3 regions of the Streptomyces sp. NPDC093801 genome follow, and region 3 is predicted to be linked to each of the others. Evidence: riboswitches for the same ligand, from Rfam matches in the RefSeq annotation. Region 3 holds a riboswitch; each other region holds the start of a gene.
The links. Region 3 has a riboswitch for cobalamin ahead of AB0469_RS30520 (ABC transporter substrate-binding protein). Riboswitches for the same ligand answer to the same signal wherever they lie in the genome.

Region 1 (4,269 bases), on a different contig from region 3:
AGCGCATCGGGCGGAGCGTGAGCTCGAAGCCCGGGTCGAGGAGGTTCTTCTTCTCGGTGGAGCTCATTACTGGCAGGCCTCGCAGGACTCGGGGTTCTCAAGGGAGCAGGCCAGCGCCTCGGCGTCGAGGGCCTGCGGCAGCTGGGTGGGGGTGGCGACGGCCGGGACGGCCGCGCCGGAGGCCGCGCGGGCGATCTTCGTCGCCGGGCGCGAGCGCAGGTAGTACGTGGTCTTCAGGCCCTGCTTCCAGGCGTACGCGTACATCGAGCTGAGCTTGCCGATGGTGGGCGTCTCCAGGAACAGGTTCAGCGACTGGCTCTGGTCCAGGTACGGCGTACGGGCCGCCGCCATGTCGATCAGGCCGCGCTGCGGGATCTCCCACGCCGTGCGGTACAGCTCGCGGACCTCCTCCGGGATCCAGCCGAAGCCCTGGACGGAGCCGGAGGAGTCGCGCAGCGCCTCGCGGGTCTGCGCGTCCCACACGCCCAGCTTCTTGAGGTCCTCGACGAGGTAGCCGTTGACCTGGAGGAACTCACCGCTGAGGGTCTCGCGCTTGAAGAGGTTGGAGACCTGCGGCTCGATGCACTCGTACACGCCGGCGATCGAGGCGATGGTCGCCGTCGGGGCGATCGCGAGGAGCAGCGAGTTGCGCATGCCGGACTTCGCGATCCGGGCGCGCAGGGCGTCCCAGCGCTCGGGCCAGTGGCGCTCGGTCTCGTAGTGGTCCGGGTGCAGGACGCCCTGGGCGGTGCGGGTCTCGGCCCAGGCCGGGAGCGGGCCGCTGCGCTCGGCGAGGTCGCACGAGGCCTCGTACGCGGCGAGCATGATGCGCTCGGAGATCTTCGTGGAGAGGGCCTTCGCCGCGGCGGAGTCGAAGGGCAGGCGCAGCTTGAAGAAGACGTCCTGGAGGCCCATCGCGCCCAGGCCCACCGGACGCCACTTGGCGTTGGAGCGGCCGGCCTGCTCGGTCGGGTAGAAGTTGATGTCGACGACGCGGTCGAGGAAGGTCACGGCGGTGCGGACGGTCTCGTCCAGGCGCTCCCAGTCCATCTCCCCGTCGACGACGAACGCGCCGAGGTTGACGGAGCCGAGGTTGCAGACGGCCGTCTCGCCGTCGTTGGTGACCTCGATGATCTCGGTGCAGAGGTTGGAGGAGTGGACCACGGTGCCGGGCAGCGCGGTCTGGTTCGCCGTCCGGTTGGAGGCGTCCTTGAAGGTCATCCAGCCCTGGCCGGTCTGGGCGAGGGTGCGCATCATGCGGCCGTAGAGGTCACGGGCCGGCATGGTCTTCTTGGCGAGCCCGGCGGCCTCGGCCTTGACGTAGGCGGCGTCGAACTCCTCGCCGTACAGGTCCACCAGCTCGGGGACGTCGGACGGGGAGAACAGCGACCACTCGGCGTCGGCGTTCACGCGGCGCATGAACTCGTCCGGGATCCAGTGGGCGAGGTTGAGGTTGTGCGTGCGGCGCTGGTCCTCGCCGGTGTTGTCGCGGAGCTCCAGGAACTCCTCGATGTCCGCGTGCCAGGTCTCCAGGTAGACGGCGGCGGCGCCCTTGCGGCGGCCGCCCTGGTTCACGGCGGCGACGGAGGCGTCGAGGGTCTTCAGGAACGGCACGATGCCGTTGGAGTGGCCGTTGGTGCCGCGGATCAGCGAGCCGCGGGCACGGATGCGGGAGTAGGAGAGGCCGATGCCGCCGGCGTGCTTCGAGAGGCGGGCGACCTGGTGGTAGCGGTCGTAGATGGAGTCCAGCTCGTCCAGGGGGGAGTCGAGGAGGTAGCAGGAGGACATCTGCGGGTGGCGCGTGCCGGAGTTGAACAGCGTCGGGGAGGACGGCAGGTAGTCGAGGCGGCTCATCAGCCGGTACAGCGAGGCGACTTCCTCGACCGCGCGGACGCTGTCGTCCTCGGCGAGGCCGCAGGCCACGCGCAGCATGAAGTACTGCGGGGTCTCGATCACCTGACGGGTCAGCGGGTGGCGCAGCAGGTAGCGGCTGTGCAGGGTGCGCAGGCCGAAGAAGCCGAAGCGGTCGTCCGCGCCCTCGGCGAGGGCGAGCTCGACGAGGGAGTCCAGGCGGGCGGCGTGGGCGGCGACGAACTCGGCGGTGCGGTCGGCGATCAGGCCCTCGCGGTGGCCGACGGCGACGGACTCGGCGAAGGAGGTGGCGCCCTGTCCGGCGGCCTCGTCGGCCACGGCCAGGGTCAGCAGGCGGGCGGCGAGGCGGGAGTAGGCCGGGTCCTCGGAGATCAGGCCGGCCGCGGCCTCGGTGGCGAGCCCGCGCAGCTCGGCCTCGTCGGCGGCGGCGCTGCGGCCGCGCAGGGCGGCGGCGGCGACCCGGCCGGGGTCGGTGTCGGGGAGGTCGGCCGTGAGCTCGGTGAGGGTGCGCAGCAGCGCGGCCCCGGGACCTTCGGCTTCGGGGTGGTCGGACTCGGCGCGCGGTGCGGCGGGCGCGATGGTCACGGGGGAGCTCTCCCTCACTCGGCCCGGTCATCGGCGGAGCGGGCGCGAGCGGGCGCACGCGGGCGCGCGCACGAGAGCGCTCACCACCGCGTGGCGTCCACCGGCCCAACCGCGAGGCCCGGACGAATCGACACCCCGGCTCGGTCGATCCGGGGGGCACTGCCGGCAGGTCTTCGGACTCGCGGATACACCGTTCGGCGTACGTCACACCGTTGCGGGACAGTTCCGGATTCCCACCGGATTCCCCTGCGGCGGCAGCAGCCATGAGCATACATGTGGGGGCGACCCGATGCGGTAGCCCCCACATGTTGTGTCGGGTGCATGCGGAGCGTGTCGTCACAGCTCCATTCGGTACGTGAGCAGGGTCAGTGCGGGGAGGGGCGACCAGTCCCGTTCCGGGGTGCGGACGAAGCCGATCCGTTCGTAGATCCGCTGGGCTCCACGCATGGCCGGCTGCGTGGACAGCACCAGTGCGGTGACCCCGTCCAGGGCCCGGGCGCGGTCGGCGCAGGCGCGGACGAGGGCCTCCCCGACGCCCTGTCCGCGCGCCTCGGCGGCGACCGCGAGCATGCGGAACTCGGCGTCGTGCGGGCCGGCGATGTCGGCGAGCCGGCTGCCGGGTGCGGCGAAGGTCACTCCGCCGAGCACCTGTCCGTCCCGCACGGCGACGAGCACGTCCCCGTCGCCGGCCCGGCCGGCGACGTCGCGGAGCACGTCCAGGTAGTGGTCGTCGTCGTCGAGGTCCAGCAGCCCGTCGCCGCCGTAGGCCTGCGCGGTGATCGCGCCGAGCCGCGCGTATTCGTCTTCTCTTGCCGTCCTGATCTCGAAGTCCATGCCTGCGAGTGTGCGCCACGGGCGCCGCGCCCGGCGCCGTCGCCGGAAGGGCCGGGTGCGCCGGGAAAAGCCGGGAAAAGGCGGGAAAAGGCGGAGGGCCCCGTCGTCCGGTGGGGGACGGCGGGGCCCTTCTCGTGGGTTCAGCAGCAGCGGAAGCCCTCGCGGGGGTCCGCTTCGCGGGCGTCGGTGCGGGCGCGTTCGAAGGCGCGGCGGGTCAGGACCTCGGCCTCGGGGTCGTGGGTGCGGGCGTGGGCGACGTAGCGGTCGTAGGCGGCCTCGCCGGAGAACTCCCGGACGTAGTACCGCGCCTTCGCCAGCGCCCCGCGGACCGCGCCGCTCATGCGACCGGGTCCTTCACGCGGCCGCCGCCCCCGTCGAGGCCGGCCGCCGCGAGTTCGGTCTTCTCCTCGGCCGTCGCGATCAGCCCGGCCGGAGCGATGATCTTCGACTCGGTCCACGGCACCTCGGAGAGGCGGACGGAGCCCGGGTCGGAGACGGCCTTGACGCAGGTGCGGGCCGCGTCCAGCAGGACGATGACGATCAGGACGGCGAAGAGGGCCGAGAGGACCCCGTCGACCGTGGCGTTGGTGACCACGGTGTGCATCTCGTCCATGGTCTTGGCGGGCGGCAGCACCTTCCCGGCGTCGATGCCGGTCTGGTACTTGTCGCGCTGCGCGAAGAAGCCGATCTTCACGTCCTCCGAGAAGACCTTCTGGTAGCTCGCCGTCAGGGTGACGGCCACGTCCCACGCGAGCGGAACGCCCGTGACCCAGGCCCACTTGAGCCGGCCCGACTTGACGAGCAGCGTGGTGCACACGGCCAGCGCGACCGCGGCGAGCAGCTGGTTCGCGATGCCGAACAGCGGGAAGAGCTGGTTGATGCCGCCCAGCGGGTCCTTGACGCCGACCCACAGGAAGTAGCCCCAGCCGCCGACGACGACCACGCTGGCCAGCCAGACACCCGGCTTCCAGCTCACGT
Region 2 (4,269 bases), on a different contig from region 3:
AGCCGCCGTCCAGGGCGCGGACCACGTGGGCGATCTCGTCCGTGGTGCCGGCCAGGCGGGGGACGACCTCGTGCGCGGCGAAGGCGAGGATGTCGGAGACGGCTGCCGGGTGGCCCGCCGCGACCGCGGCCACCGCCGACGGGGCCCAGTCCGCGTCCTCCATCGCCTGGACCAGGGCGCGGGCGGTCTCCTCGACGGCGTCCGCCGAGGTGCGGGTGGCCGCCGACTCGTCGAGGCCGAGGGCCTCGCGCAGGCCGGGCAGCGCGGAGGTGCCGCCCCAGATCTGGCGGGCGCGCAGGATGGAGAGGACCAGGTTGACGCGGGCCTCGCCGGTCGGGGCGCCGCCCAGGACGTGCAGGCCGTCGCGGATCTGGGCGTCCTTGACCTCGCACAGCCAGCCGTCGACGTGGAGGAGGAAGTCGTCGAAGCCGTCGTCGTCCGGGCGCTCCTCCAGGCCCAGGTCGTGGTCGAGCTTCGCCGCCTGGATCAGGGTCCAGATCTGGGCGCGGATGGCCGGGAGCTTCGACGGGTCCATGGAGCTGATCTGGGCGTACTCGTCCAGGTGCTGCTCCAGGCGGGCGATGTCGCCGTACGACTCGGCGCGCGCCATCGGCGGGACCAGGTGGTCGACCAGGGTGGCGTGCACCCGGCGCTTGGCCTGCGTGCCCTCGCCCGGGTCGTTGACCAGGAAGGGGTAGACCAGGGGCAGGTCACCGAGGGCGGCGTCCGGGGAGCAGGAGGCCGACAGGCCCGCGTTCTTGCCGGGCAGCCACTCCAGGTTCCCGTGCTTGCCCAGGTGGATCATCGCGTCGGCGCCGAAGCCGCCGTCCTGCGCGGCCGCCTGGATCCAGCGGTACGCGGCCAGGTAGTGGTGCGAGGGCGGCAGGTCCGGGTCGTGGTAGATCGCGATCGGGTTCTCGCCGAAGCCGCGCGGCGGCTGGATGAGGATGAGGAGGTTCCCGCGGCGCAGGGCCGCCAGGACGATGTCGCCCTCCGGGTTCGCGGAACGGTCCACGAACATGTTGCCCGGGGCCTCGCCCCAGTGCTCCTCGACGCTCTCGCGCAGGTCGGCCGGGAGTTCGGCGAACCAGCGCTTGTAGTCGGCCGCCGGGATGCGGACCGGGTTGCGGGCCAGCTGCTCCTCGGTGAGCCAGTCCTGGTCGTGGCCGCCGGCCTCGATCAGGGCGCGGATCAGCTCGTCGCCGTCACCCGAGACCAGACCCGGGATCTCCTCCACGGGGCCGAAGTCGTAGCCTTCGGCGATCAGGCGGCGCAGCAGCTCCACGGCGCTGGCCGGGGTGTCGAGGCCGACCGCGTTGCCGATGCGGGAGTGCTTCGTGGGGTACGCGGAGAGGACCAGCGCGATCCGCTTCTCCGCGCGCCCGATGTGGCGCAGGCGGGCGTGGCGCACGGCGATGCCGGCGACGCGGGAGGCGCGCTCGGCGTCGGCCACGTAGGCGGGCAGGCCGTCCTCGTCGATCTCCTTGAAGGAGAACGGGACGGTGATCAGCCGGCCGTCGAACTCGGGCACGGCGACCTGGGTGGCGGCGTCGAGGGGGGAGAGGCCCTCGTCGTTCTCCTCCCAGGTGCTGCGCGAGCCCGTCAGGCACAGGGCCTGGAGGATCGGCACGCCGAGCCCGGCCAGGGCGCCCGCGTCCCAGGACTCGTCGTCCCCGCCCGCCGAGGCGGTCGCGGGGCGGGTGCCGCCGGCCGCGAGGACGGTGGTGACGATGGCGTCCGCCTGCTCCAGCGCCCGGAGCAGCTCCGGCTCCGGGGTGCGCAGGGAGGAGACGTAGAGGGGGAGGGGACGGCCGCCCTTGGCCTCGACGGCGTCGCAGAGGGCGTGCACGAAGGCGGTGTTGCCGCTCATCTGGTGGGCGCGGTAGTAGAGCACCGCGACCTGCGGGCCGGTGGCCTCCGTGGCGGGGCGCTCCAGGGGGCCCCAGGTCGGGGAGGCGGCCGGGGGCTCGAAACCGTGGCCGGTGAGCAGGACGGTGTCGGAGAGGAAGCGGGCCAGCTGGTCGAGGTTGGCCGGGCCGCCGTGCGCGAGGTAGCGGTGCGCCTCCGCGGCGATGCCGATCGGGACCGTGGAGGCCTCCATCAGCTGGGCGTCCGGGGCCTGTTCGCCGGTCAGGACCACCACCGGGCGGGTCTGGCCGGGGGCGAGGAGCACGTCGAGGCCGTCCTGCCAGGCGCGCAGGCCGCCGAGGAGGCGTACGACGACCAGCCCGACGCCGTCGAGGAGGCCGTCGAGGTCGTCGAGGGGGAGGCGGGAGGGGTTCGCGAACCGGTACGGCACGGGGCCGCCGGCGGTGTTCGCGGCGCGGGCGCTGAGCAGATCGGTGTCGGACGTCGACAGCAGCAGGATCATGCGGCGGCAGGCCTTCCTCGGGGTTTCCGCGCCCCGGGCAGTGAGGACAGCGGGAGTTCCTGACTCACCCCGCGGATCGCTCCGCGGGGCTCACAGTGGCGGGACCGCGCCGGAATCGCACCGGGCTTCCTCCCATGTCGCCGTCCTCGGCGGTGACGGGCCGAGTGGTCCGCCGGAAGGTCATCTTAGGTGGCCTTTTCCCTGGCCGGGAGGTGGGGTGGGGGGCTCGCGGGTGGCGGGGTGCGGTGGCGTGCGGTCCGGTGGCGTGCGGTGCGCCGTGGGGGCTCTGCCCCGGGGGCCGCGCCGCAAACGCCGGGCGGGGGACGGGGGCCGCCGCCCGGAGCCGGCTCCCCGCCCCGCCCTTCGCCCGTTCGTCCCCGAGCCACCGCCGGGAGGTGTTCCCAGGGGCTCCGCCCCGGACCCCGAGCCTCACGCGCCGGCGAGGCCGGACTTTGCCCGGCGGGGCTCAATCCCGCTGGTCGGGGTGGCGACGGACACAGGTCGGGGGTGGGCAATCGTGGGTATGCTCGCGGCCATGTCGCCCCAGCCACCTTCCGCCGCGTCGCGGGACGAACCCGTCATACGTGACCGCGGTGATGCCTGCCCCGGCGCGCTGCGGCTGCACGCCGCCGACGACGGGTACCTCGCGCGCGTCCGGATCCCCGGCGGGCTGCTCACCACCCGGCAGGCCCTCGCGCTCGGGCACGCCGCCGACCGGTTCGGCGACGGGCACCTGGAACTCACCTCCCGCGGCAACGTCCAGCTGCGCGGCCTCGCCGACGGCTGCGGCGCCGGGCTCGCGGAGCTGCTGGACGGCGCCGGGCTGCTGCCGGCGCCGGGCCACGAGCGGGTGCGCAACATCGTGGCCACCCCGGTGGCCGGGCCCCAGGTCGTGGACCGGGTCCGGGAACTCGACCGGCTGCTGTGCGCCAGTGCGCGGGCCGCGGACCTGTCCGGACGGTTCCTGTTCGCCCTCGACGACGGGCGCGGGGACGTGGCGGCCCTCGACCCCGACGTGACCGTGCTCGGCGGGGCGGACGGACGGGTGCTCGTGCGGCTCGGGAGCGGCGGCGGCGCCGTCGAGGTCGGGGCCGCCGATGCCGCCCGGGCCGCGCTGTGCGCCGCCGAGTACTTCCTCGACGCCGCCCGGGACGCCGGGACCCGGGCCTGGCGGATCGCCGAGCTGCCCTCCGAACACGCCCTGGACGAGCGCGAGTTCGTGCGGCGGCTGGCGGAGGCGGGGGTGGCCGCCGGGCGCGTGCCCGAGGTGGAGTGGCCGTACGCCGAGCCGCCCCGGCCCGGGAGCGTGGGCGCGGCCGGACTGTGCGTCCTGCCCCCGCTCGGCCGGCTGGACTCCGCGCAGTGGCGGGCCCTGGCCGAGGCCGCCGACGGCGGGGAGGGGGAGCTGCGCGTCACCCCGTGGCGCAGCGTCGTCCTCCCGCGCGCGGCAGCCGACGGCGCCGCCCGCGTCGAGGCGGCGGGCCTCGCCGTCCGGCCCGGAAGTCCCTGGCGGACCGTCACCGCCTGTACCGGCAGGCCCGGTTGCGCCAAGTCCCTCGCGGACGTACGCGCCGACGCGCGTGCCGTCGTACAGGGGCAGACCGACGCCGCGGAGCTGCCCGTGCACTGGTCGGGCTGCGCCCGCCGGTGCGGGCATCCGCGCGGTACGGCCTGGGTGGACATCGTCGCCACCCCCGACGGGTACGCCCTCGACGGCCGGCCCGTCCCGCACGCAGACCTGGCGGCCGCCCTCACGGCCGCGCGCACCACCCCCACCACAACCGAAGCCGCAGTGAAGAAATGAGCGAGTACACCGTGTTCGAGTACGAGAAGGACGGCGCCGCGATCTACCGCCAGTCCTTTGCCACGATCCGCGCCGAGGCGGACCTCTCCGGGCT
Region 3 (4,269 bases):
TGACGGTCTTGACGGCGACGACGTCGCCGGTGGTGTTCAGCTCCTCCACGGCGACCGCGTAGCCGCCACCGTCCGAGGGGGAGACGGTGGTGACCCGGTGCAGGGGGGAGATGGCCACCCGGCCGGTCGCCCGGGCGGCGGCGAGGTAGGTCTTCTGGAGGGACTTCTTCCCGGCGTTGTTGCCGTACAGGATCTCGCCGTCCACGGCCGACTTGGGGACGGTGCCGGCCACCTCCTGCTTCATGTAGTCCCAGTCGTAGACGTCGGGCACGAAGACGAAGGGGAAGCCCGAGCGCTGGGCGTGCTTGCGGCCGACGCGGGCGAACTGGTAGCAGTCCACCGTCTCGAACCAGTCCGGGTCGACGAGGCCCACTCCCAGTCCGGCGTTGGCGCGGGGGTAGTAGGTGCCGTACATCTCGTCGGCGTCGACCGTGGGCAGGATGGCGGCGAAGTTCTGCCGCTTGGGCGTCACGGCCATGCCGCCGTTGACGAGCGAGCCGCCGCCCACGCCGCGGCCCTGGTAGACGATGATCCCGCCCATCTCCTCGGCGTCGAGGATGCCCGTGTACTTCGGGACGTCCTTGTCGATGGGGAAGCCGAGGAAGTTGCTCAGGGGGGCCTTCGTTCGGGTGCGCAGCCAGAAGGAGCGGTAGTCGGGCCTGGTGGTGTTGGCGAAGATCTTGCCGTCCGTGCCCGGGGTGTCCCAGGCCATGCCCATCTCGAGCATGTGCACGTCGACACCGGCCTGGGCCAGCCGGAGCGCGGCGACGGAGCCGCCGTAGCCGGTGCCGATGACGAGGGCCGGGACACGGGTCCCGGAGACGAGGGGGGCGTTCGCGACGGCGGATCCGGTGGCGGGATTCGCGCGGGCGGCGGTGGTGTTCACCGCGAGGGCCATGGCCCCCAGAAGAGAACCAGTTCCAGCGATGAATCCGCGTCGCGAAACACCGTGGGCCACATTGCTGTTCAGGCCTTTGTCACTCATGAGGGGTTCCTCACTCTCGACGGAGTGGGAACAAGTTCTACTGTCGTGTGCCTGCTAAGTCACTAGATGCGTCGGGACAATTTCCGGCCCGTTCCGGTGGTGCTTCCGGCGCCGGCTCCGGATTCCGGCAGGGGCTCAGGACAGGCTCCACTGGGCCACGTCGTCGCCGAGCCCGGTGTCCAGGGCGAACTGCACCGCCGCCAGGTCCGCCTCCTGCGGCACCCGGAAGGCGACGTAGCCGGAGGCCGACCGGCCCGGTTCGAGGGTGACCCTGTCGGGCAGGGCCGGGCCGGCGTCCGTCGTACCGCTCAGGCCGGTGAAGCGCTCCCCGTCGGTGCCGAGCAGGTGCGCGGCCGGAGCGGGCGAGTCCTCGTACGGCACCGTCCCCGTGTTCTCCAGGCGCAGCCCGACGGCGACCAGCCGGTCGGCCCCGGGGGCGGACGGCGGACCCGCGGGGTCGACGACCCGCGTGAGGGTGACGTCGAGGTGCTCCCCGGGGCGGTCCCCGTCGAGGGGGACGGTCTCGCCGGAGCCGTCGGGGCCGGCGCCCAGCAGCAGGGCCGCGACGAGGGGGGCCAGCAGGAGGCGGGCGCTCGGGCCCGCGCGCCCGGCCCGGCCGCCGGGCCCGCCGCCACCGCCGTGACGTTCGTGACCGCCACGGCCTTCCTGTGCGCGGTGCCCGCCGCGACCGCCGCGACCGCCGTGACTGCCGTGACGCATGGCGTACCTCCTCCGCGCCTCCCCTCCCGGCCCACGATCCTCCGTACGGGCGGCTCCCGCCACCGGCGGCGCCCGATGCCCTTCGGGCGGCATTCGCGGCATCTGGCAGACTTGGCCGGGTTGTCCGGGCGGTGCAGGACAGGAAACCGGTGCGAATCCGGTACGGTCCCGCCACTGTGACCGGCGACCCCGCCCGCGGGGTCCCGGGAGTCAGACACTGACGCGCCGCCTCTTCACTTCGACCGGGGACGAGGATCCCCCGGAGAGGCCTCACCATGTCGCGTATCCGCGCCGCCCTGCGCCCGCTCTCCGCGCTCGCGCTCCTGATCCCCCTGACCGCGTGCGGCGGTCCCGCCGGCGGGCAGGAGCCCGCCTCCGGCGCGAAGGCCGCGCCGGGGTTCCCGTACACCGTCACCAACTGCGGTGTCACCAGCACCTACCAGGCCCCGCCCGCGCGGGCCGTCACCATGAACCAGCACGCCACCGAGATCATGCTCGCCCTCGGCCTCCAGGACCGGATGGCGGGCACGGCCTACCTCGACGACTCCGTGCTCCCCGCCTACCGCACCGCCTACGACGGGATCGCGGTACTGGCCGAGCGGTACCCGTCGAAGGAGGTGCTCCTCGGCGCCGACCCCGACTTCGTGTACGGCGGTTACGCCAGCGCCTTCGACCAGGGCCAGGGCCGCGACCGCGCGGGACTCGCCCGGGCCGGGATCGCCTCCCGGCTCAGCATCGAGTACTGCACCCCGGGCCGTGTCGGGCTCGCCCAGCTCACGACCGAGATCATGGAGGTCGCCCGGACCTTCGGCGTGCCCGAGCGCGGCGCGGCCCTCGTCGAGGAGGAGCAGCGCCGGATCGACGCCGTCACCGCACGGGTGAAGGACCGGCCCCGCCCGGCCGTCTTCGTCTACGACTCGGGCGAGACCTCCGCCTTCACCTCCGGGGGCAACGGCATCGGCAACGAGATCGTCTCCCTCGCCGGCGGGACGAACGTCTTCGCCGACCTCCAGGACACCTTCGGCGACGTGTCGTGGGAGAAGGTCGTCGAACGCGGGCCCGAGGTCGTCCTCGTCTACGACTACGGCGGCACCTCCGTGGAGGCCAAGAAGCAGCGTCTGTTGAACGACCCGGCGCTGGCGGAGGTTCCCGCCGTCAAGAACCGCAGGTTCGTGGTGCTCCCGCTATCCTCCGCCGTCCTGGGCGTCCGCGTCGCCGACGCGGTCGAGGCCCTGGGCCGCGGCCTGCACCCCGACGCCGCGTGAGCGGGCGCCGCCGCACCGCGGCCGTACTCGCGCTCCTCGCCGCCGCGCTCGCCGGGTCGGTGGTGGCGGGGCTGGCCCTGGGACCCGTGCGCATCGCCCCCGGGCAGGTGCTCGGCATCCTGGCGGGCGGGCCCGGGGCGGGGCGGGGAGCCTTCGCCTCCATCGTGTGGGACGTACGGATGCCGCGCGTGCTGCTCGGGGCCGTGGTCGGCGCCGGGCTGGCCGTCAGCGGCGCCGTGCTCCAGGCCCTCGTGCGCAACGCGCTCGCGGACCCCTTCCTGCTGGGTGCCTCCTCGGGCGCCTCGGCGGGGGCCGTGCTGGTCCTCGTGCTCGGGGCGGGGGCGGGCGCCGCCGCCGGGCTCCCCCTCGCCGCGTTCGCCGGCTCCCTCGCCGCGCTCGTCGCGGTGTACGCCCTGGCCCGGCGCGGGGGCACCATGACCACGGGGCGGCTGGTCCTGGCCGGGGTGGCCGTGCAGTACGTCCTGTCCGCGCTGACCAGCCTGGTGCTCGTGCTGTCGGCGCACCCCGACCAGATCCGCTCCGTGCTGTTCTGGACCCTCGGCGGGCTGGGCGGAGCCCGCTGGGGCGAACTCGCCCTGCCGGCCGCCGTACTGCTGGCCGGGACCGCTCTGCTCGTCACCCTGGCGCGCCCGCTGGACCTGCTGCTCGCGGGGGAGGAGGGGGCGCGCACCCTCGGCCTGGACACCGGCCGGTTCCGGGCCGCCGTCTTCGTCCTCGCCTCCCTCGTCATCGGGGTGCTCGTGGCCTGCAGCGGGGCGATCGGCTTCGTCGGGCTGATGGTCCCGCACGCCGCCCGCATGGTCGTGGGCGCCGGGCACCGGGTGCTGCTGCCCGTCTGCGCGCTGGCCGGCGCGGTCTTCCTGACCCTGGCCGACCTGCTGGCCCGTACGGCGGCCGCGCCCGAGGAGATACCCGTCGGCGTGGTCACCGCGCTGGTGGGCGGCCCCTTCTTCGTGTGGATGCTGCGCAGCTCCACCCGGGGCGAGGAGGTGGCCGGATGACGGGGCGTCCGGTGGAACTCGCGGTCGAGGCCCTGCGGTACGAGGCCGAGGGGCGGACCCTGCTGCACGGGATCGGCCTCGCCGCCCGGCCCGGGGAGACGGTCGGGGTCGTCGGGCCGAACGGCAGCGGCAAGACGACCCTGCTGCGCTGCGTCCACGGCGCGCTGCGTCCCGCCGCCGGCCGGGTGCTGTTCGACGGCGTCGACGCCTCCGCGCTGGGGGTGAGGGGGCGGGCCCGGCGGGTGGCGGTGGTTCCGCAGGACGCGGCCGGCACCTT

Region 1: it holds a riboswitch for cobalamin, as region 3 does, so the genes downstream of both, AB0469_RS18990 (ribonucleoside-diphosphate reductase subunit alpha) here and AB0469_RS30520 (ABC transporter substrate-binding protein) in region 3, are expected to answer to the same signal.
Region 2: it holds a riboswitch for cobalamin, as region 3 does, so the genes downstream of both, cobN (cobaltochelatase subunit CobN) here and AB0469_RS30520 (ABC transporter substrate-binding protein) in region 3, are expected to answer to the same signal.

The regions. Positions count from the first base shown of each region.
Region 1 covers NZ_JBFBDP010000015.1:74,619-78,887, reverse strand. Annotated here, with positions in the region: gene AB0469_RS18995 (ribonucleotide-diphosphate reductase subunit beta) at 1-67, opposite strand, end outside; gene AB0469_RS18990 (ribonucleoside-diphosphate reductase subunit alpha) at 67-2,457, opposite strand; cobalamin riboswitch at 2,604-2,738, opposite strand; gene AB0469_RS18985 (GNAT family N-acetyltransferase) at 2,794-3,291, opposite strand; gene AB0469_RS18980 (YbdD/YjiX family protein) at 3,432-3,632, opposite strand; gene AB0469_RS18975 (carbon starvation CstA family protein) at 3,629-4,269, opposite strand, start outside.
Region 2 covers NZ_JBFBDP010000017.1:37,945-42,213, forward strand. Annotated here, with positions in the region: gene cobN (cobaltochelatase subunit CobN) at 1-2,371, opposite strand, end outside; cobalamin riboswitch at 2,404-2,561, opposite strand; gene AB0469_RS20740 (cobalamin biosynthesis protein CobG) at 2,895-4,175, shown strand; gene AB0469_RS20745 (precorrin-8X methylmutase) at 4,172-4,269, shown strand, end outside.
Region 3 covers NZ_JBFBDP010000030.1:77,312-81,580, forward strand. Annotated here, with positions in the region: gene AB0469_RS30510 (GMC oxidoreductase) at 1-985, opposite strand, end outside; gene AB0469_RS30515 (hypothetical protein) at 1,121-1,705, opposite strand; cobalamin riboswitch at 1,807-1,945, shown strand; gene AB0469_RS30520 (ABC transporter substrate-binding protein) at 1,981-2,970, shown strand; gene AB0469_RS30525 (iron ABC transporter permease) at 2,967-3,992, shown strand; gene AB0469_RS30530 (ABC transporter ATP-binding protein) at 3,989-4,269, shown strand, end outside.